4 regions of the Streptomyces sp. NPDC059743 genome follow, and region 4 is predicted to be linked to each of the others. Evidence: riboswitches for the same ligand, from Rfam matches in the RefSeq annotation. Region 4 holds a riboswitch; each other region holds the start of a gene.
The links. A riboswitch is a leader RNA that binds a small molecule or an ion and turns the genes downstream of it on or off. The one in region 4 is predicted to bind cyclic di-AMP.

Region 1 (5,359 bases), on a different contig from region 4:
GGGTGGCGGCGCATCCCGTCAGCCCCAGTGCCACCGGGACGAGCGCGGCCGTCGCGGTCGCGATCATCCGTATACGCCTTGGGCGTTGCATGGTGATGGTTCTCCGTTCACGAGGACGGCTCCGAAGGAGGACGGATCACGCTTCCGGTCGCCATCCGGGGAGCGATCAGCCGGTGCGGGGGGTGTTCTCCCGACGGAGCGGAGGCGTCCGCGCCCATGGCACCGAGAGCGAGACGGACCACGGCGGCGGACATCTCCGTCACGGGAAGTTCGATACGGGGCAGCAGCCGGCCGCCCAGATCGTCCGGGAAGCTGCCGACGAGGACGACGGCCAGATCCTCGGGCACGCGCAGCCCGGCAGCGGCGATCTCGTCCAGCAGATGCGGCAGCAGGATCAGATGCTGGACCACGAGCGCGGTGGGAGCGGGCCGGGCGGCCAGGACCTCGCGCAGCGTGCGGCTCAGCTGCCCGGGATCGCCGCTGGAAGGGACGATCCGGATGTCGGCCGTGCTCTCGCGGGCCGCCCGACGGGCACCGGCCAGACCGTGCAGCGCGTAACCGCGCCGGGAGGCGATCTCGTGCTCGGCGGACGACAGGAAGACGATATGACGGTGCCCGCCCGCCACGGTCTCCCGTAGCGCCAGGGCCACGGAAGCCTCCCAGTCGAGATCGACCCATGGAAGACCGGGCGCGTCCTCACTGCGGCCCAGCAGCGCGGCCGGAAACTCCATCTCACGGAGGGCGGCGGCGCGCGGATCCTGCTCCTCCACGGCCATCAGCACGGCCGCGTCGGCCATTCCGCTGCCGGCGACACGGCGCATGGCCGCCACGCCGTCCAGATCGGTGATCAGTACGACGTCGTAGCCGTGGCCGCGTGCCGCGTCGCTGATGTCGATGGCGAACGTACCGTCCGCGCCCCGGTACTTTCCGGGCACCCGGGGCACCGCGAGCGCCAGGACCTGGCTGCGGGCGCTGCGCAGCGTACGGGCGCTGGCGCGCGGGTGGTAACCCAGCTCCTCGACAGCGGCATGGACGGCGATCCGGGTCTCCTCGGAGATCTTCCGGGTGCCGCTCAGCACATACGAGACGGTGCTCGGAGCGACACCGGCCCGCTGCGCCACGTCCTTGATGGTGGCCACGCCGCCCCTTCGTCCGTCGGTGTCGAATCGATTAGTCGAATCGATTCGATAGTGTTTACGTGAGCGTCACACTAAGACGGACCGGAAGCCTGGGCAAGAGTCGGGAGCGGACTTGTTTCCGGGTGCGGCTTTCCGGCATACGGCCCAGGGGCCGGGTGGTACGTGTGTTCGTCACGGTGCGTCGGGCATCGATATCACCGTGATTCCCGGTTCCGAGCCACTGCTCATACCGCGCAGAGCGGCGCCGGCCTGATCCAGCGGGATCGTCCGGCCGATGAGCCGTGCCAGATCGATGTCGCGCTCGTCCAGCAGCCGGAACAGGTCCGGGTAGTCGGCGGCGGCGATCCCGTGCGAGCCGTGGAGCTCGATCTCCCAGGCCAGGATCCGGTCCATGGGCACCGCGCACGCCGCGTCCGCTCCCAGCAGCAGACCGATCTGGACGTGCCGGCCGCGTCGCCGCAGGGACCGCAGGCACGCCATGACGTTCGACGCGGAGCCGTAGGCGTCCACGGTGAGATGCGCGCCCTCGCCGGTGAGCTTGTGCACGGCCTTCGCGACCGATTCCGGGTCCATGTCCGAATCCGTGAGCAGAGTGTGCCGCGCGCCCATGCTCCGCGCACGGTCCAGCGCCGCATCGCTGACATCGACCGCGATGACCTGCGCGCCGAGTGCCGAAGCGATCGTCACCGCGGAGAGTCCCACGCCTCCGCAGCCGAGAACGGCGACCCACTCGTCGCGCCGGACCCGGCCATGGGCCACGATCGCCCGGAAGGCCGTGGCGAAGCGGCATCCGAGCGCGGCAGCGGCGGCAAACGACAGGGCGTCGGGCAGCCGGACGAGGTTGAACTCGGCCGCGGGCACCGCCACGTACTCGGCGAACGAGCCGTCATAGGTGAAGCCGGGCTGGCTCTGGCCCGGGCAGACCTGAGGATCTCCCGACAGACACACTTCGCAGCGACCGCATCCGATGACGAACGGCACGGTGACGCGGTCACCGACGGCCCATCGGCCCACCTGTTCGCCGACGCGGGCCACCACACCGGCGAACTCATGGCCCGGGATGTGCGGCAGAGGGACCGGATCGTGCCCTTGCCAGGCGTGCCAGTCGGACCGGCAGACGCCTGTCGCCCGTACGCGGACGACGACACCGTCGGGCGGGCAGGCCGGTACCGGCCGGTCCTCCACCACCAGATCCTCGCCGTACGAGCGGAACACCGCTGCTCTCACCGCCGCATGACCTCCTCCTGATCGTCTGGGCCGGACGCGGGACGCGGTACACGGGATGCCGCGACACACGGGACACCGCAACGCCAGACATCGAAACGTCAACGATACGAGCATTGTTATCGGTACGCGCTCTCCTTCCCCGACGACTGCGGATCACAGCCGGGACCCGGCGCGGCAGACGAATGGTGGTGCCCGCGGCGCGGCTCCTTCGTCGGGCCGACGATTTCCCGGTATCCCGAACGGAATGCCGCCGCGCGAAGGAGGAATAGATGAGGCCTTCGCTGAATTGACGGAGTCGCAGGAGCCCATCGTGCCCACTCCGAGAAGTGGTTATATAGGCGATTTGCCCGCATTTCTCCTGTGGTGCATTTAGGTGGTATTCGCATAACTTGCTCCCGTCTGTGCGGTGTTGTGGTGTCATTAATTCCGGCAGAGACCATGATGTACGTCACATCATCCGTGGGCCGTGGTCGCCGCCGTCTCGTTCATTTCGCTCGCAGGGAACGAGAGTTGAGTTCTCGTAGGCCTTCTGTGTAACCGGATCATTCCTCTCTGGATTCATCTGCCGGATCGCGCGGTGAATTCAGGTCTTGTTTTTTTCCGGACGTTCCGCCTACGTTCACGTCAATCCGGGCGGACCGCCGAATCCTGCCGCTGTCCGGAAACCGAAACCCACTCACGCACGGCAGGAGCGGGGGACCCAGGTAAGGCGCCGTTCCGTCATCCGGACCGGCTTGGGGTGAAGCCGCTCATACCGCGGCCGGGCAGCTCCAGCCCGAACCCGACAGCTCACCTCGCAGGCGACGGAGAGGAATTCGTCATGCCCGCACAGGCCAAGCACCGCCGTCCCAGAACCAGCCCGTTCGCCCGAGGCCTCGCGGTCGTGGGCACGGGCGGCGCCGTACTCGCGCTCCCGTTCATCGCCGCGACCACCGCCGAGGCGGCGTCGTCGCCCGTCGCCGCGACACAGCAGGACAGCCCGGCGACTTACTCCGTCGTCGCGGGTGACTCGCTCTCCAAGATCGCCGCCGCGCACTCCGTCAGCGGCGGCTGGAAGAAGCTGTACGAGGACAACCGCGACGTCATCGGCGCCAACCCGGCCCTGATCCACCCAGGCCTTGAACTGACTCTTGGTGAGAGTGCCGCGCCCGACACGACGGCCACCGCCGCGGTCGAGGAAACCGCCACGGCGACCACCGAGGACGCGACGGCGACCGTGGAGAACGTCACCGCGACCACCGAGAACGCGCCCACTGGGGACGTGACCACCGCGGACGCGTCGGCCGATACGAGCGGTACCGTCACCGAGCCGGCCGCCAAGACCTACACCGACGATCTGGACGGCTGGATCAAGGAATCGCTGGACGTCATGGCCGCCAACGGCATTCCCGGCAGCTACGACGGCATCTACCGGAACATCATGCGCGAGTCCTCCGGCAATCCGTCGGCCATCAACAACTGGGACTCCAACGCCGCGGCCGGCACACCGTCCAAGGGCCTGCTCCAGGTCATCGACCCGACCTTCCAGGCCTACCACGTGCCCGGTACGTCGATGGACAGCTTCGACCCGGTCGCCAACATCACCGCCGCGTGCAACTACGCGGCCGACCGGTACGGCTCGATCGACAATGTGAACGGCCCTTACTGACGGGCCCTGCCGACGGGCCCTGACGCCCTGGTCGGCGGTAGCCACTGACGTACCGTCACATCTGCACACTCGTACACCCGCACACACGGCCGGACCCGGCCGGGACATCCACCCGTCCCGGCCGGGTCCGGCCGTTCGCTCCGTCCGCCGCGCCCTCAGCCCAGCGTCCTCGGCTCATCGCCCCCCGGCCGGCACCGGCATCAGAGGATGTTCACGCACCCGCGCGAGCAGGGCCGCCGGATCCGGGTCCGTCTGAAGGGCGTTCAGAAGCAGCAGCCACAGATCGTGCAGCGCCTCCTCGATCTGCTGGCGTCCCTCCAGGGCGTCGGAGACGGTGTGCAGTCCGAAGAAGGCGCACACGAGTCCATGCGCGGCCACCTGAGGTGTGACGCCATTGGCGAGTTCTCCCTCCTGGCGGGCCTCTTCAAGAAGTTTGGTGACGGTTTCCAGCCAGCCCACAAAAGGCCTCGGCAGCGTGACATTGATGGCGGTGCGCTCCGCCCAGAGCCGGGCGCCCGCGCGGATGACCACATCGTCCCGGAAGGCCCTCGCCACCTCGAAACTCAGCGCCACCAGCCGCTCCAGCGCCGGACGGTCGGACGAGCTGTAACGGTCGATCAGATTGGGCCAGGTCGCGAAATGCTCCTCGACAATGGCGAGGGCGAGATTCTCCTTGCTGGCGTAGTGGAAGTAGATGGCTCCGCTCGTACGGCCGGACTGCGCGCTGATATCGCTGATACTGGTGCCGGAGTAACCTCGCTCATCGAACAACTGTGCCGCCGCTTCCAGGAGAAACCTCCGCGTTGTTTTCGCCCGAACCTGCTCCACCCGAACCCGCACGTGTACCCCGGATTGCCGTTCCGTTAAATGACAGCAGGCAATGTAGCGGCTTTTCCCACCGGGCGTGGCGGGCTTGGCGGCTCCGGTCCGGCGTGCGTAGCAACGAAAATTGCGGTGTTCTTGTCGCATGAATACAACGGTTGGTGACGCACCGATCGGCGGCACCATGGAGGACCTCCGGCCACTGTCCTGGTCGCGCACCGTCGCCCGTGAGATGGTGCACCGGGACTCCGTGGCCGAGGTGCTGCTCACCGATGTACGGCGGAGTGCTTGGAGTGCGGACGGCGCCGGGTTCGAAGCCGCGGCTTCGTGGTCGCGGTCCCATCCGACTTTTCCGCGCGACGGCGCCGATCTGCACAGTCCGCTGATGATCGTCGAGACACTGCGCCAGCTCGGGATCTATATCCCGCTCCGGTATTTCGATGTCGCGCCCACCGCGCATCTGCTCATCACCGATCTGTTCTTCGAGATCGATCCGTCGGCGGAACCGCGGGCGCTCTTCGGT
Region 2 (5,359 bases), on a different contig from region 4:
GCCGCCCAGGTAGCGGAAGAGCGGGAGGTCCGAGGCCTCGGAGGCGGCGTGCGCGACGGCGAGCGAGACACCGAGGATGGCGTTGGCGCCCAGCGAGCCCTTGTTCTCGGTGGCGTCCAGGTCGATCATGGCCTGGTCGATCAGGCGCTGCTCGGTGGCGTCGTAGCCGACGAGCTCCGGGCCGAGCTGCTCGATGACGGCCAGTACGGCCTTCTCGACGCCCTTGCCCAGATAGCGGTTGGCGTCTCCGTCACGGAGTTCCACGGCCTCGAACGCACCGGTGGAGGCACCGGACGGGACGGCAGCACGGCCGGTGCTGCCGTCGTCGAGGCCGACCTCGACCTCGACCGTGGGGTTGCCTCGGGAGTCCAGGATTTCCCGGGCTACGACGACGTCGATGGACGGCACGAGCATCTCCTTCTGGGATGTGACGCTTGGAGTGCAGGGTCTCATTGGCCTTGCGGCATGAGCCTAACCGGCCCGGAGGCGTCGGCCGGCCGGTGCCCGCCCGCTGGGACGGATCAAGCACCCGAGCGCCTCGGCGCGCCGATGAGCACCGCCTTGAGTGCCGTGTTGAGCACCGCTCCGAGTACCCTCCGCGTCCGTCCTGAGTCCGTCCTGAGTCCTCCCTGCGTATCCCTCGCGTACGCCCGGACAGGCGCAGACCGCGGCCCGGCGCGTACGGGGATCACGCGCCGGGCCGGGCGAGTCAGGTCAGCTCGGGTCGGGTCGGGTCGGGTCAGGTCAGGTCAGGTCAGATGGAGCTGCTGGCCCGGGTAGATGAGATCGGCGTCGCGGACGATGTCCTTGTTCAGCTCGAACAGCTTCTTCCAGCCGCCCTTGACCTGGTGCGCGGCGGCGATCTTGGAGAGGCTGTCACCGGACTTGACCTTGTACTCGCCGTCGCCCTTCTTGAACGTGGTGGCGGCGCCGGTGGCGGCATCCGTGGCGGCGCGGCTCTCGCCGCGCGAGGCGGGCTGCGCCTGCTGCCGCTTGGGCTGGGCGGGCCGGGTCTGCTGCTGGGGCTGCGCCTGCTGCTGGGCGGCCTGGTCCTGTGTACCGGAACCGGAACCGGAACCGGAATCAGAGCCGCCGCCGGAGTTCGAACCGGACCCGGAGCCCGAGCCGGAACCGGAGCCCGTACCGGAACCGGAGCCTGTGCCGGCCGAGCCACCGTCGTACGCGGCGTTGGAGAGGTTGACGCCACAGGTGGGCCACGCGCCCTTGCCCTGGCCGGCCAGCACCTTCTCGGCGACCGTTATCTGCTGGGACTTCGAGGCGAGGTCGGCCCTGGCCGCGTAGGCGGTGCCTCCGTACGCGGCCCAGGTGGAGCTGCTGAACTGGAGGCCGCCGTAGTACCCGTTACCGGTGTTGATGGACCAGTTGCCGCCGGACTCGCACTGGGCGACCCGGTCCCACTCGGAGGCGGTCGCGGCGGAGGCGGAGGTGGCGCCGATCAGCGGGACCGCGACGGCGGCACCGGTGATTCCGGCGAGCGTGGCATAGCGGGCGGTCACGGAGCGGGAGGGACGGCGGTGCTTGCCCTTGCTGGAACCTTTGCTGGAACGCGGCATGGAACTCTCCTCACCGACGCCTACGAGGTGAGCTGTCGGGTTCGGGCCAAGTGAGTTGCCCGGCCGGACGCTCGCGCATCCGGCTTCACCCCGAGCCGGTCGTCGGCCGTCTCTCGACGGCCGGGGCCGGCACAAACCGTGGGTCCCCCGCTCCTGCCTTCGGCGCATGACGCGACGACTACTCCCCCCGACCGACGGCAGGATTCGGCGTGACGGTCGACGAGGCCCGCGGTGCGAGCGGTTCAGACCGTAATCACAGGCCCGCCGGTTCTTCAAAGGAGACATCAGGGAAATAACGCCCTTACCCACCGCCCAGGTTTACGCATTTCCGCTGGTGGGAGCAGAAAGCAGGGCAACGCACAGGGCAAAAGTCCCTAGTTGCAACAAAGAGACCCTTGTCTCACTTGCACAGAAGCGGACATAGAACCGCGAACTACCCTCTGAATCCGCGCCACTTCACGGCGGGATCAAGGGCTGAACCAAGGGCTGGACCAAGGATTGAATCAAGGCGGCATCAAGGCCGGGACCACGGGCGGGATCAGGGCCACGGCCGGCGAGAACACACCGAGAACGCACCGAGGGCGGCCGGTACCGGCCGCCCTCGCTCACCTCACAGCCATCGGCCCGTACGCCTTACAGCCACCCGCCGAGCACCTTCTGCCCGTCGGCGACCAGCCAGTTGCGCTCGGCGGGCTGATCGGCCTCCGCCGGAGCGGGCGATTCCGTACGATCCGGCAGGCCGTCCGTACTGCGCGACAGGCCGTCACCTCGTGAGGCATGGCGACCGTATTCAAGTCCTTCATCCGAATTGCCCGTTACGGCATCCTCCTGGGCGGCCTCACCGCGGTGCTTGCCCTTGGCCGACTCCGTACCGCCGGTGGCAGTGCCACCGAGGCCGAGCCCGTCGGTGCCCTCGGCGCCGTCCGCGGAAGCTCCGGACGTGGGCGTGCCGGCCGAACCGGAAGGGACCGGCTCGCCGGGCCGCACGCCCGTTCCGTCGGCCGGAGCGGAGGGCTCGGCGTCCGGAGCGCCGGAGGGACTGCCCGTCGGATCGGCGCCCTGGTCGCCCTGCGAGGCTCCCGTGGAGCCGGAGCCGGAGCCGGAGCCGCTTCCGAGACCGACACCGGGCAGCAGGGTGCCCGTCAGCCCGGAGACCGACGCACAGCTCGACCAGACCTTCGAGCCCTGCGCTTCGAGGATCTTCTCCGCCACGGTGATCTGCTGGGAACGGCTGGCGAGGTCGGGCCGGGCCGCGTACGCGCCGCCGCCGAAGGCGTCCCAGGTCTCCTGGCCGAGCTGGAGGCCGCCGTAGTAGCCGTTGCCGAGGTCCGCGCTCCACATACCGCCGCTCTCGCATTCGGAGACACGGTCCCAGGTGGAGGCGTCCGCCGCGCTGGCGCCCGAGGCGGCGAACAGCGGGATGGCGATCGCCGACCCGGTCACCCCAGCGGCGACGATCAGAGCGGGGGCCTGGCGTGGTCTGCGGTGTCGGCCGTTCGCGGAGCGCATGCGCTTGCCTTCCGTGTGACTGTCGTTTCGACTACGGCGTGTTGCTGCTGAGTCGTCGGTGAACGTAGCGGTACTCGAACGTCTGTCACAAGTCGATGCAGCGGAGATCACGTGAAAGTCACATTCCTGACGGTCCGTCAGTTGCAGCTTCCTGATCGGGCCTCGAAACCGGCAGCGGTCCATCAGCCGGACAATGGCGTGAACTGCACCGGAAGTGTGCGCAATCCACGCATGATGAGCCCTCCGCGCCAGCGCAAATCGGCAGGATCCACGGCAAGCCGCACATCGGGCAGCCGGGTCAGCAGCGTCGCGAGAGCGGTCTGTCCTTCAAGGCGGGCGAGCGGTGCGCCGAGGCAGTAGTGGATGCCGTGCCCGTAGCCGAGGTGCTGATTGTCACGCCGTGCGAGATCGAGTGTGTCGGGCGAGGCGAACCGTTCCGGGTCGCGGTCCGCCGCGGCGAGTACGACGAGTACGGGATCGCCCACCGCGATCCGCTGCCCGCCGAGCGTCACCGGCTCGGTGGCGTACCGCCAGGTCGCCAGCTCCACCGGACCGTCGTGGCGCAGCAGTTCCTCGACACCCGTCGCGAGCAGCTCCGTCTCGCCCGCGTCGAGCGACCGCTGAAGCCGGGCGCGCTGCTCCGGGTGGCGCATCAGCGTATGGACGCCGTTACCGATCAGGTTGACGGTGGTCTCGAAACCGGCGAAGAGGATGATGAAGGCCATCGCCGCGGCCTCGTTCTCGGTGAGATGCTCGCCGTCGTCACTGGCCCGGACGAGGCCGGAGATCAGATCGTCGCCCGGATTCTCCCTTTTACGGTGGATGAGTTCGGCCAGATATCCCCGGATCTTCTTGACCGACCGCGCCACACCGCCGCGCGGCCCGCCGCCGTGGCCGGCTTTTGAATGCCGGATCATCATGCCGGCCCAGTCGCGGAAGTCGTCCTGGTCCTCGGCCGGTACGCCGAGCAGATCGCAGATCGCGTAGATGGGCAGCGGGAAGGCGAAGTCATGGATCAGATCCGCCTCGCCCTTCGCCGCGAAACCGTCGATGAGCCGGTCGGTGAGCTGCTGGACGCGAGGCCCGAACTCCGCGATGCGCCGGGGCGTGAACGCCTTGGACACCAGCCGGCGCAGCCGGGTGTGGTCGGGCGGATCGATATTGAGCAGATGCGTCATGAGATCCGCGTTGCGCTCCCCGGGAATCCCGGTCTTCCCTTTGGCGTGCGCCGCCTCCGCGTGATGAACGGGATTCTTGGACAGCCGCGCATCGGCGAGCGCCGCCTTGGCGTCCCCGTACCGCGTCACGAGCCACGCCTCGACACCACTGGGCAGCCGGGCCCGGTGCACGGGCGCGTGCTCACGGAGCCAGGCGTAGGCGGGGTACGGGTCGGTGGCGAACTCCCAGGTGAAGAGCTCGGGGGCGGGGGCGGGGATGGGAGGCTTTTCGGTCACCGGTTGACGGTATCGGGGCGGGCCTGGAGACCGTCGGGTGCGGGTGTGTGGCCCAGGCGACCTAGCTGGGCCGGCCGGGTCTGTTGAGCAGATCGCCCAGCTCATACACCGCCGCGCCGTCGCCGTCTCCAGCCGCCACGCGCAACCAGTGCTCGGCCTGATCGCGCAGCAGCCTGCCGAGCAGGGCGGCGGATGTCCGGTTCCCGGTCTCGGCGGCGGTCCTGAGGTACGGAATCGCCTCCAGGACGCTGCCGTGTTCGGCGAGGTAATCCCCCGCCAAGTATGCGTACGAGGAATTAGCGTCGGCCGCCGCCCGGTACCAGCGTGCCGCCTCCACCACGTCTCCCGCATCCTCACAGAAGACGGCGAGCCAGAGCATGGCGTCGATGTCCCCCTTCTCCGCCGCTGGGAGCAGGGCGGCTTGGGCTGCGGTTATCTTCTCGGGTTCGGACATACCGTCGATTCCCATGTCCATCGCGAACCCCCAGGCGAAGTAAGGCATCGGCGCCATGTCCGGGCACCGTGCCCCGTCGGCGACCAATGAGCCGTACGCACGCCAGGTGCCGGGCTCCGGACCCGCTACGAGCAGCCCGGTGACACCGTGCCTGGTCTCGGTGGCCCAGGCGAGGGCGTCCTCGAACGACTCGCTGCTCGCGTCCGCGATCTCGGGACCGTACAACTTATGGATCGCACGCAGCAGTTCCAGCGGCACCGGCACACTGATCCCGTGCCGCGCGAGATCGATCGCGGCCCGGACCAGCAGATGGCCACGCGGGTGCGCGCTGGGGCGCCGAGCTCGGTTCCACCGCGCCCAGAGGTCGG
Region 3 (5,359 bases), on a different contig from region 4:
GAAGGCCCGGATTCCAAGTGGATCCGGGTCTTCGTCGTTTCCGTGCCACCGCGTCCCCATATCCGTATATCCGTGCCATCCGTATATCCGTGCCGCCGTTTTCGCGCTTGACCTTTACGTAACGTCAAGTTCTACCGTCGAAGCCATGGAGTGGTCGATCCAGGAGATCGCGAAGAAGGCCGGCACCACCAGCCGCACGCTCAGGCACTACGGCGAGCTGGGACTGCTGGTGCCCAGCAGGACCGGCGCCAACGGCTACCGCTACTACGACCAGGACGCCCTGGTCCGGCTCCAGCGGATTCTGCTGCTGCGGGAGCTGGGACTCGGGCTGCCGGCGATCGCCCGGATCCTCGACGGCCAGCAGGACACGGCTGTCGCCCTGCGCACGCATCTCAGGCTGCTGGAGCAGGAGCGCGAGCGCGTCGAGCGGCTGATCGCCTCGGTGCGGACCACTCTCCACAAGACCGCGACGGGAGAGGAACTCATGGCCGAGGAAGTGCTCGACGGCTTCGATCACACACGGTACGAGCAGGAGGTGACCGAGCGTTGGGGCCGGGAGGCATATCAGAAGAGCGACCGCTGGTGGAGCGCGCTCAGCGACGAGGAGCGCCAGGGCTTCCAGGACCGGCACGAGGCCATCGCCCGCGACTGGGCACGGGCGAAGGAGGCAGGGCTCGCCGCCGACAGCGACGAGGCCCAGGCCGTCGCCCGGCGTCACTGCGACTGGCTGTCGGTGACGGTCGAGCTCACCAAGCCGTATGTCATCGGTGTGACGAAAATGTATGTGGATGATGAACGGTTCAGAGCGGCCTATGACAAGTACGGTGAAGGGACAGCAGTGCTCGTACGGGACGCCATGAAGGTGTACGCCGAGCGCCACCTGACTGACTGACCGGTCATACGGCCGGTCGGTCGGCCGACTCAGCGGCTGACCGGGCCAACCAGCCCGGCGGCCGGCGCGGCGACCGACCGGCCATCTGACCGACTGGCCGTCCGGCTGTCTGACCTGCTGTGGAGCCGGTCGCGATCCGATCTGCTCCATAGCCCACTCGGCCGACGGCGAGTCGCCGCCGCGGACGGCAGCGGCCAGCCTGGGTGGGGCGCGGTACCGTCCGTAGCCCTAGGCGGAACCGGGCAGGTGACCACTGGTGGGGAAGCTGAGGAGGCTCAGGGAGTGCCTGAGCGGCAGCGGTCGGCGGGCCGACGAGACGGTCGGTCTCACGTCGAGTGACGGGGTGCCGGTTTCGGGCGGCCGGGTCCGTACCGGGCGGCGGCTGGTCCGCGTTCTGCCTCTGCTCGTGCTCGTCGTCGGAGTGATCTTCGACTCCCTGACTCCGACACGTGTCACGGCCGCCCCACTCTACGCGGCGGCCCCGCTGGTCGCCGCGCCGTTCTACCCGCTGATCGGCACGCTGCTGGTCGCCATCGCCTCGCTGCTCTTCGAGCTGGCGATGCATCTCTACGCCAACTCGCTCATGACGCTGGAGGCGCTCAGCGAGCTGCTGACCGTTGTGGTCGTCTCGCTCCTCGCGCTGTACATCAGCGGAGTGCTGCGCCGCAGCGGGCAGCGGCTCGCCTCCGCCCGGATCATCGCCGAGACCGCTCAACGGGCGGTGCTGCCGAGACCCGCCGAACGGATCGGCGGGCTGCGTATCGCCGCGCGGTACGAGGCGGCCCAGGAAGGCGCGTTCATCGGCGGCGACCTCTTCGCCGTACAGGACACGCCGTACGGAGTACGACTGGTGGTCGGGGACGTACGGGGGAAAGGGCTTGAGGCGGTCGAGGCGGTGGCCGTCGTCATCGGGTCCTTCCGGGAGGCCGCCGAACAGGAGAGCTCGCTGGAGGGCGTGGCGCAGCGGCTGGAGCGGGCTCTCACGCGCGACGGGACCAGACGTGGCGGGCTGGACGCGTTCGAAGGCTTCACCACGGCCGTGCTCGCCGAGATCCCGCACGACGGAGATGTGGTGAAGCTGGTCAACCGAGGGCATCCCGATCCGCTGCTGATGTGCGAGAACGGCGCGGTACGGATGCTGGAGACGCGCGATCCCGCGCTGCCGCTCGGGATGAGCGAACTGGGCGCCTGGCCGGACCGTGCCCAGCAGGCCAAGTACCCGGTTGGATCGACGCTGCTCTTCTACACGGACGGACTCTCCGAGGCGCGTGATTCCCGTGGTGTCTTCTATGTGCCGCGCGACCGGCTCGACGGACGGATCTTCCAAGGGCCCGACGAACTGCTCCAGGCGCTGATCGACGACGTACGGCTGCACACGGGCGGCGGGAGCCAGGACGACATGGCGCTGCTGGCGGTGAACCGGCCCACGGAGGTCGAGCCGGAACGGCGCAGGACGATACCTCTCGTGCCCTGACTCGTTCCCTGACGGACGTGTCCTGGGCGTCCTGCATGTCCCGCGCGATCCCTGTGCTCCGGGCGTCCCACGTGTCCCGGGCGTGCTCGCGCGCGGTCCGTCGGGCCGTCACCACCGTGTGTGATCGATAGGTATCCCTCCGCATAACATTTGACATACCGTCAGGTATGCCGGGCGTGCTGAAAGGCAGTCAGCTCGCCCGATTGCGTATGCATGTGCCCTGGTGTGTCCGATGCGAAGTTGTTAATGATCACCCGGAACGGCTTGGAATAAGGGCCCGGTCTCTATTAACGTTCGATAACGCAGCGCGGTCGTCCCAGCCGTCGTAAGAGTCGGCACCGTGCTCACGCGCCGAATCCCGCAAGGGAACCGGGGAACCACCAATTGGGGTGAATCGGGAGTTCTTTGCTGCCTTGCGCAGCTCAGGGCGACCGTAGGAGACCTTCCTGCTCCGAACCCGTCAGCTAACCCGGTAGGCGAGAAGGAAGGAAAGGAGTGCGCCTCAGTGGCGTCCAATCAGCCTGCCCCCACGGTCCCCTTCGAAACCACCTCCTTCGGCACCGAGCCGGAGCGGGCATGGGGCGAGTGGAATCCCACCGAGGAGTCCGTACGCCCGGTACGCGGCAGGCATCGCGTCGGCAAGCAGCGCAACGGCTTCGCCCGTAGCTCCACCGTCCTCGGCGTGGGTGTCATAGCCGCCGTCGGCGCGGGCGGTATGGCCACCGCGCAGGACAAGCCCGCGGTCTCCATATCCCTGCCCGACGCCATCACGGACAATCTTCCCGACGCCGGTTCGCTCCCGGGCATGGGATCGCTGGCGGCCGACGAGGCCGAGCCGGATCTGCTGGCCAGCGCACCGCTCACCACCGCCGGTATGACGGCGGCGGACGCGGAACAGGGCGCCACGGACGCGGGCGAGGCCCTGCGGGCCCGGATCCTCCAGCAGGCCGAGCAGCAGCAGAACGAGGCCGACGCCACGGAGAAGGCGGCTGCGGAGCGCGCTGCGGCCGAGCAGGCCGCGGCACTGGCCAAGAAGCAGCAGACCGAGGCCGAGAAGAAGATCGAAGAGGCGAAGAAGAAGGCCGAGGCGGAGGCCAGGGCCAAGGCGGAGGCGGAGCGCCTCGCGAAGCTGGCCGCCAGTTTCGCTCTTCCCACCTCCTCGTACACCATCACCTCCACCTACGGTGAGTCCGGCTCCATGTGGTCCTCCGGCTACCACACCGGTCTGGACTTCGCCGCTCCGACGGGCACGCCGGTCAAGGCCGTGCACAGCGGCACGGTCACCTCGGCCGGCTGGTCGGGCTCGTACGGCTACCGGACCATCCTGGAGCTGGATGACGGTACGGAGATCTGGTACTGCCACCAGTCCTCGATGACCGTCACCGCCGGGCAGAAGGTCACCACCGGCGAGACCATCGGCCGGGTCGGCGCGACCGGCAATGTGACCGGGCCGCATCTGCACCTCGAAGTCCACACGGCGGGCGGCTCCGGTGTCGATCCCATGAGCTGGCTGCGCAGCAAGGGCCTGGCTCCCTGAGCCACGCCGCGTGACTCCCTGAGTGCCGCCGCCCGACCGCGCTCCTCGGCCCTCGGCTTGATCCCCGTGGCATCACGCTGTCCCCGTCCCCGGCGGCTCCGGCGCTAGGCCCTGTCCGGCCGGTCTTCGTGGGCCCGGAACGCCCGGCACGGCACCTCGCCGCGTTGTCGGAGTTGCCCGAGTACATCCAGTACACGGGCAATCCTCCGCCTTGCGATGCACCGCACCGGACGCCCCGGGCTGATCCACGAAGACCGGCCGGACAGGACCTAGCCCCCCGACGCCTGGGCCGCCGGTCCCGTCGGTCTTCGGCCGGTCGTTGGCTGGCAGTAGGTCGTCAGTACTGGCGGTACGGGTTGTAGCCGTCGTAGTCGATGTACGGCGGCGGCACCGGCACCCGGCCCGTGGCCCGCGCGGCATAGGTCAGCGCGGGCCCGGCCGTCTCCCTGCGTTCCCAGAGATGGTGCAGCAGCTCCTGCTCGCGCTCCACGAAGTCCGGGCCGGTCCTGCCGCGCTGGGCGTCATGGCGCAGAAACGCCAGGGACGTCGCGAACGCCTCGTACTCGCCGACCGATCTGGACGCCTGAGGTCCGTACGTACGGGCCGCGAAATCGCGCGCCACCGTGCGCGCCCGCATCGAGGAGAGCGCCTGAGGCGCGGACGCAGGCAGCCAGCCCGCCGCCGCGTACGCGGGCAGCTCGGCCGAGACCGTACGCAGCTCGCGCTGTCTGCTCCAGATTGCCAGCCAGGTCAGCAGCCCGAAGACCGGCACCATGAACACCGCGTACACGGCGTAGAAGCCGAACGGGCCGAAGAGCGACGTCGAGCCGTTCCACAGTGCGTGCATACCCATCGCCAGCGCCAGACCGAGCGGCGGGAGGGCCAGCCGCCGGATCTTCTGGTGGCGGGCCGCCGTCGCCGCCAGGCCGAAGCCTATGCCCGTGAGCACGGTGAAGAGCGGGTGCGCGAACGGCGCCAGCACCACCCGTACGAAGAAGGTCGCCGCCGTTATGGAGGCCAGGCCTGCGCTGCCCGCGCTCCGGTCCTCGCCGAAGGCGCTGCCGAGATAGAGGATGTTCTCGGTGAAGGCGAAGCCGGTGGCGGTGAAGCCCGCGAACACGACTCCGTCGACCAGCCCGGTGAAGTCCCGTCTGCGGAACAGGAAGACCAGCAGGATCGCCGCGGCCTTGGCGCTCTCCTCCACGACCGGCGCTATCACCGTGACGCCCAGGGACTCCGCGCCGGCCGGGTCGGCGGTGGCGGTGGCTATCCACCGGATCGCGAAGGTGTTGGCGATGATCGCGACCAGGGCGGCGGCGAAGGCGCCCCAGGCGAACGAGAACAGCAGATTCCGCCAGGGCCCTGGATCGACGCGGTCCAGCCAGCGGAAGGCCGCGACCAGGAGCGGTACGGGCAGCACGGCGAGCCCGAGGCCGACCAGAAAGCCCTCGGTGCC
Region 4 (5,359 bases):
CTGGGTGGTGTTCCGGTCCTCGTTCAGCTCGATGTTCTCGGCGCTGACCGACAGATGCGTCGCATCGGAGAACCGCAGCCGGAGCCGTAGATCGAACCGCCAGGTGTCGTCGCCGTTCGGATGGATGGTGACCGTCGCGGTCCCGTTGGACAGTCCCTCCTTCGTGGTCTCCGTCAGCACATCGAGAGGGTACGGACCGGCCGTCGTCCCGTCCTTGAACTGACCGAACGGCACGGAGATGGAGGCGGCCTCCACACCGTCCGGTGTCTTGACCGAGATATTGATCCCGGTGTCGTGGTCACGATCCTCATTGGCCGTGACAAAGGTGACCGCTCCCGCCGAGAGAGTCGCACTGCCGTTGTCCGCCATCGGAACCCCCTGAACCCACAGCGCCGTGGTACGGGCCTTCCTCTGGCCGGCGCCACACCGGAGGACCCCTTCGGCTCGGTTATCGCCGCGCTCGGCACAGCCCATGCGCAGGCGTTCCGTGGTCCATTCGGATGAGTGAAAATCCGCTGCGCAGCACCGGGACAGCCGGACCGGGATGCCCGTCGGCACCCCGGTCCGGCACCGCCGTCACTGGTTCAAGGGCAGAAGGTCCGGGCGCTTCGCCTCGACATGGTCCCCGGAGGACTCTCCGCGCAGCCGGCGCCCGATCCACGGCACCAGATACTCGCGCGCCCAGTTGATGTCGTCGCGCCGTACCTCGAAGGTGCCGCGCGGCGGCTGCGGCGGCCATGCCTGGTCCGGGTCGGCGGGCACATCGAGCCCGAGCACCTGCGCGGCGCGCAGAGCGACACGGGTGTGGCCCTCGGGTGAGAGATGCAGCCGGTCGCCGTCCCAGGCCCGCCTGTCCTGGACGGACTTGAGGGACCAGAGATCGAGCACCGGACAGTCGTAGCGGTCGGCGATGGCCCGTACATGGGCGGTGTACGTCGCGATCTTGCCGCGCAGATGACGGAGTACGGGAACGCCTCGGGTGTCGAAGCCGGTCGTCACCATGACCGTGCCGACCGCTCCGGCCAGATCGGCGACGGCCCGCTCGAAGCGCTCGGCGACATCGTCGGGATCGGTGCCGGGCCGGATGATGTCATTGCCGCCTCCGCAGAAGGTCACCAGATCGGGGGCGAGTTCCTTGGCCCGGGGAATCTGCTCGGTGACGATCTGGTCGAGGAGCCGGCCGCGTACGGCGAGATTCGCGTACCGGAAATCACCGTGCACGGTGTCCGCAGGACCGGCCGGGACGGCACCGTCGGTCACCAGGTCGGTGAGTTGGTCAGCCAGTCGATCGGCGAGCAGAACCGCGAGCCGGTCCGCCCAGCCGACATACCGTCCATCGGGTCCGGGATCGCCCACGCCCTCCGTGAAGCTGTCACCGATCGCCGTGTACGACCCGAATACGCCTCTTCTTCTTGATCTCGAATCGTCTGCCACAACACCACATCTTTCACCCGCAGATGTGACCTACGCGACCGTAAGGAAGGGTTGACCAGGCGTGAGATACACCATCGGTCAATTTTCGGCCAAGCGGGAATATGCCCAACGCTCTCCGCCCGACACGGAAGTACCGGTGCCGGGCGGAGAGCAGAGAACGGAGAACGCAGCAAGAACGACGCCATGCCTCAGTCGGTGCCGTACCTCAGATATTGACACCCTGATCGCGGAGATACGCCAGCGGGTCGATGTCCGAGCCGTACTCCGGTCCGGTACGGATCTCGAAGTGCAGATGCGGTCCCGTGACATTGCCGGTGGCGCCGGAGAGACCGATCTGCTGGCCCTCGCTGACGGTGTCGCCCTCGGAGACGGATATCGAGGACAGATGGGCGTACTGCGAGTAGTGGCCGTCGCTGTGCTCGATGACGACCTGATTACCGTACGAGCCGCCCCAGCCCGCCGTCACGACCGTGCCCGCGCCGACCGCCTTCACCTCGGTGCCCGTGTCCACCAGGAAGTCCACACCGGTGTGGTAGCCGCTGGCCCAACTGCTGCCCGAGGCACGGTACGGAGTGCCGATCTGCGGATCGTCGACGGGCGTGGTGAAGCCGGAGCCGCTGCTCTGCTCCGGCGTGTCGGCCGGCGTGGTGGTGGACGGATCCGAGGCACCGGTGTCGTCCGAGGCGCTGTCGGAAGACTTGGACGGCTCTGTCGGCTCGGCCGGCTTCGCGGGACGCGTATGGTCTGCGCCGCGCGCCTTGATGGTCAGCTTCAGCCCGGGGTGGATCAGCGACGGGTTCGGCCCGACGGCCTCGCGGTTGTCCGCGTACAGCTTGTGCCAGCCACCGTGGACATGCTGCTTCTTGGCGATCTTCGACAGGGAGTCGCCCGCGACCACGGTGTAGACCCGGGTCTTGGTGGCGCCCTTCTTGGCGCCGGCCTTCTTCGCGCCGACGTGCTCCACGACGGTCTGCTCCACGCCGAGCTGTTGCTGGGTGACGGCCTCGGGCGCGGTGGCCGGTGCGGCCTTCACGGCGGCGTGCGCGCCGGTGGCGCCGATGAGCGGAAGTGCGATGGCGGCTCCGCCGGTACCGGCGGCTATGAATCCGCGCGATACCGGGTTGTTGGCCTTGGGACGGCGGTGCTTACCCTTCGCGGGCATGGCGAATTCCTCTCCGGCGCCTGCGAGGTGAGCTGTCGGGTTCGGACGGGAGATGCCCGGTCGCGATTGTCGCGCGACTTCACCCCAAGCCGTTCCGGAGTTTCCGGACCGGCGTACTACCTGGGTCCCCCGCTCCTGCCACGCGTTGCTTGACGATACGAATTCCGGGCGGCGGCAGGATTCGGCGGTCCGTCCGGATTGAGGGTGAACGTAGGCGAGTGGGGCGAGCGGAACAAGCGATCCTTTTCCACCGACAAGACGCACTCGCATTTAACCCGGCTTTACCGGTCACCCTGAGTGGACGACGGCCTCCGAACTCCGCTCCAGACAAGGAATTCGAATACATGTCATCACCACGGAACGTCACGGATATGATCCTGGTCACGGACCGGAACCCATCTCATCCGCGACCGGGGCAGGACATAAGGAATCACCCAATACGGACAGATGCACATTTGGGCGATATCTATCAGCGAATAATGTCCGAATGCTCCCATCGGATTCCCGACAGCCGAACTGATTGCCACACGAACAGATGTCGTAGTGTCAGAGGTCGACAGCGTCGGCGAGCCGCGCCGACGGCAGACACGGAGGAGCAGGCCGTGACGCAGCAGGTCCCGTCGACAGAGCCCGAGCTGGCCGGCGTGCGCAACTTCCGTGATGTCGGAGGACTGCCCACCACGGACGGCAGGCAGGTGCGGCCGGGCAGGCTCTTCCGCAGCGGTCATCTCGCCAATGCCACCGCGGCCGACGCGGCCTTTCTCTCGTCCCTCGGGCTTCACACGATCTTCGACTTCCGCAATGCCGCCGATCTGAAGCTCGACGGAGCGGACGTGGAGCTGCCCGGCGTACGCAATGTGAACATTCCGCTCACCGACCCGGCCGACGGCGCCGAGTTCTGGCGGATGGTCAGGGACGGCGATCTGGACCAGCTCCGCTCGCTCCTCGCGGACGGCAAGGCCGCGGCCCGGATGACCGACTCGTACCGCTCGATCATCAAGGACCGCACCGCCGAGCACAGCCGTGTCCTGCACGCCCTCGCCGAGGACAGCATGCCGGCGCTCATGCACTGCGCGGCGGGCAAGGACCGGGCCGGTCTCTCGGTCGCCGTGGCCCTGCTCGCGGTCGGGGTGGAGCCCGAGGCGATCGAGGCGGACTATCTCAAGTCGAACGATCCGCACCGCCGCTATCCGGTCCGGCGCAGCGACAATTCGCCCGCCGGAATGTCCACCGAGGTGATGGACCTGCTCAGCCCGCTCTTCGACGCGCGCGCCGAGTATCTCGCGGCGGCCTTCGAGACCATCGAGAAGGCCTGGGGCACCACCGACACCTATCTCACCGAGGGACTGGGGCTCGCGCCCGAGACACGTGAGCGGCTGCGCGCCCGCCTCCTCGATTAGGTCCTGTCCGGTGAGTCCTGTCCGGTAGGTCCCGTCCCGCCGACTTCCCGTGCCCGATCCGGTGTTCGTGGCCGTGGCGTGGTTGGGACATGTCTCAACCACGCCACCCATGAACCAGTGACAGCCGCTCCAGCCCTACCAGATTCTGTCCAACAGCGCGTGACAGCGGAGTTGAACGAAAGGGCTGGACAAATGAGACGTATCCGCCTGACGGCGGCGGTATCCATGGCCTTGCTGATGACCGTGGGTGCCGTGGCGCCGGTCGCGGCCCGGCCCTCCGCCCGGGACACGGTGACCGACGGGCCCGTCGGCACCGCCGACTCGACCGGCGCCACCTCGGTGGGCACGCCCACGACGGTACGGCTGATCACCGGTGACCGGGTGACGCTCACCACGGGCCCGGACGGAAAGCGCTCGGCCTCGGTCCAGCCCGGTCCTGGCCGCGACGGCATCCTCTTCCGGACCGCCGAGCAGGACGGCCGGCTGTCCGTACTGCCGTCCGACGCTGCGGACCTGGTGTCGGCGGGAACACTCGACCGGGAACTGTTCGATGTGACCGCGCTCGTCTCGCAGGGATACGACGAGGCCCACACCGACTCGCTCCCGCTGATCGTCGCCCAGCCCTCCGAAGCACAAGCCGCAGGAACACAGGCCTCCGGAGCACAGGCCGCCGAGACCCTGCGTTCCCTGTCCGGGTTCCAGGACGACTCCGTACCCTCGCGCCTGCTGGAGAGCATCGGCGCCCGCTCGCTGCGGATACCCGGCGGCGATCTCGGTACGTTCTGGCACACGCTCGCGCCGGCCGGGGACACCATGACCGCCCGCGATCTGCGAGCGACTCCCAGGATCTGGCTGGACGGCAAGGTGAACGCCGTCCTGGACCGCAGTACGGCGCAGATCAACGCGCCCGCCGCCTGGGACGCCGGCTACCGGGGCCAGGGAGTCAAGGTCGCCGTCCTCGACACCGGCGCGGATACGACACATCCCGATCTGACGGGCCGGATCGTCGAGGCCAAGGACTTCTCCGGCAGCGGCGGCACCGAGGACGTCTTCGGCCATGGCACACATGTCGCCTCCACGGTCGGCGGCAGCGGCGCCGCGTCCGGCGGCAGCCGCAAGGGCGTCGCTCCGCAGGCCGGGCTGCTGATCGGCAAGGTCCTCGGCAACGACGGTTACGGCACCGAGTCCCAGGTCATCGCGGGCATGGAGTGGGCCGCGGCCGAGGGCGCCAAGGTCGTCAATATGAGCCTGGGCTCCGACACACCGACCGACGGCACCGATCCGATGAGCCGCGCGGTGGACGAACTCACCGCGAGCAGCGGCGCCCTGTTCGTCGTGGCGACGGGCAACAACGGCGAGATGG

Region 1: linked by a shared signal. The riboswitch ahead of ACFV6H_RS15310 (transglycosylase SLT domain-containing protein) and the one ahead of ACFV6H_RS07345 (peptidoglycan DD-metalloendopeptidase family protein) in region 4 are both predicted to bind cyclic di-AMP.
Region 2: linked by a shared signal. The riboswitch ahead of ACFV6H_RS05315 (transglycosylase family protein) and the one ahead of ACFV6H_RS07345 (peptidoglycan DD-metalloendopeptidase family protein) in region 4 are both predicted to bind cyclic di-AMP.
Region 3: linked by a shared signal. The riboswitch ahead of ACFV6H_RS21510 (M23 family metallopeptidase) and the one ahead of ACFV6H_RS07345 (peptidoglycan DD-metalloendopeptidase family protein) in region 4 are both predicted to bind cyclic di-AMP.

The regions. Positions count from the first base shown of each region.
Region 1 covers NZ_JBHWGS010000007.1:177,356-182,714, forward strand. Annotated here, with positions in the region: gene ACFV6H_RS15295 (ABC transporter substrate-binding protein) at 1-67, opposite strand, end outside; gene ACFV6H_RS15300 (LacI family DNA-binding transcriptional regulator) at 108-1,139, opposite strand; gene ACFV6H_RS15305 (zinc-dependent alcohol dehydrogenase family protein) at 1,311-2,366, opposite strand; cyclic di-AMP (ydaO/yuaA leader) riboswitch at 3,022-3,182, shown strand; gene ACFV6H_RS15310 (transglycosylase SLT domain-containing protein) at 3,187-4,014, shown strand; gene ACFV6H_RS15315 (ScbR family autoregulator-binding transcription factor) at 4,189-4,842, opposite strand; gene ACFV6H_RS15320 (ScbA/BarX family gamma-butyrolactone biosynthesis protein) at 4,982-5,359, shown strand, end outside.
Region 2 covers NZ_JBHWGS010000002.1:477,235-482,593, reverse strand. Annotated here, with positions in the region: gene eno (phosphopyruvate hydratase) at 1-414, opposite strand, end outside; gene ACFV6H_RS05315 (transglycosylase family protein) at 750-1,574, opposite strand; cyclic di-AMP (ydaO/yuaA leader) riboswitch at 1,577-1,749, opposite strand; gene ACFV6H_RS05310 (transglycosylase family protein) at 2,208-3,083, opposite strand; gene ACFV6H_RS05305 (cytochrome P450) at 3,266-4,642, opposite strand; gene ACFV6H_RS05300 (tetratricopeptide repeat protein) at 4,599-5,359, opposite strand, start outside.
Region 3 covers NZ_JBHWGS010000011.1:292,760-298,118, forward strand. Annotated here, with positions in the region: gene ACFV6H_RS21500 (MerR family transcriptional regulator) at 146-892, shown strand; gene ACFV6H_RS21505 (PP2C family protein-serine/threonine phosphatase) at 1,236-2,366, shown strand; cyclic di-AMP (ydaO/yuaA leader) riboswitch at 2,706-2,860, shown strand; gene ACFV6H_RS21510 (M23 family metallopeptidase) at 2,872-3,903, shown strand; gene ACFV6H_RS21515 (PrsW family intramembrane metalloprotease) at 4,241-5,359, opposite strand, start outside.
Region 4 covers NZ_JBHWGS010000003.1:350,359-355,717, forward strand. Annotated here, with positions in the region: gene ACFV6H_RS07330 (STM4011 family radical SAM protein) at 1-90, shown strand, start outside; gene ACFV6H_RS07335 (hypothetical protein) at 1-369, opposite strand, end outside; gene ACFV6H_RS07340 (SGNH/GDSL hydrolase family protein) at 577-1,434, opposite strand; gene ACFV6H_RS07345 (peptidoglycan DD-metalloendopeptidase family protein) at 1,640-2,596, opposite strand; cyclic di-AMP (ydaO/yuaA leader) riboswitch at 2,601-2,793, opposite strand; gene ACFV6H_RS07350 (tyrosine-protein phosphatase) at 3,199-3,996, shown strand; gene ACFV6H_RS07355 (S8 family serine peptidase) at 4,189-5,359, shown strand, end outside.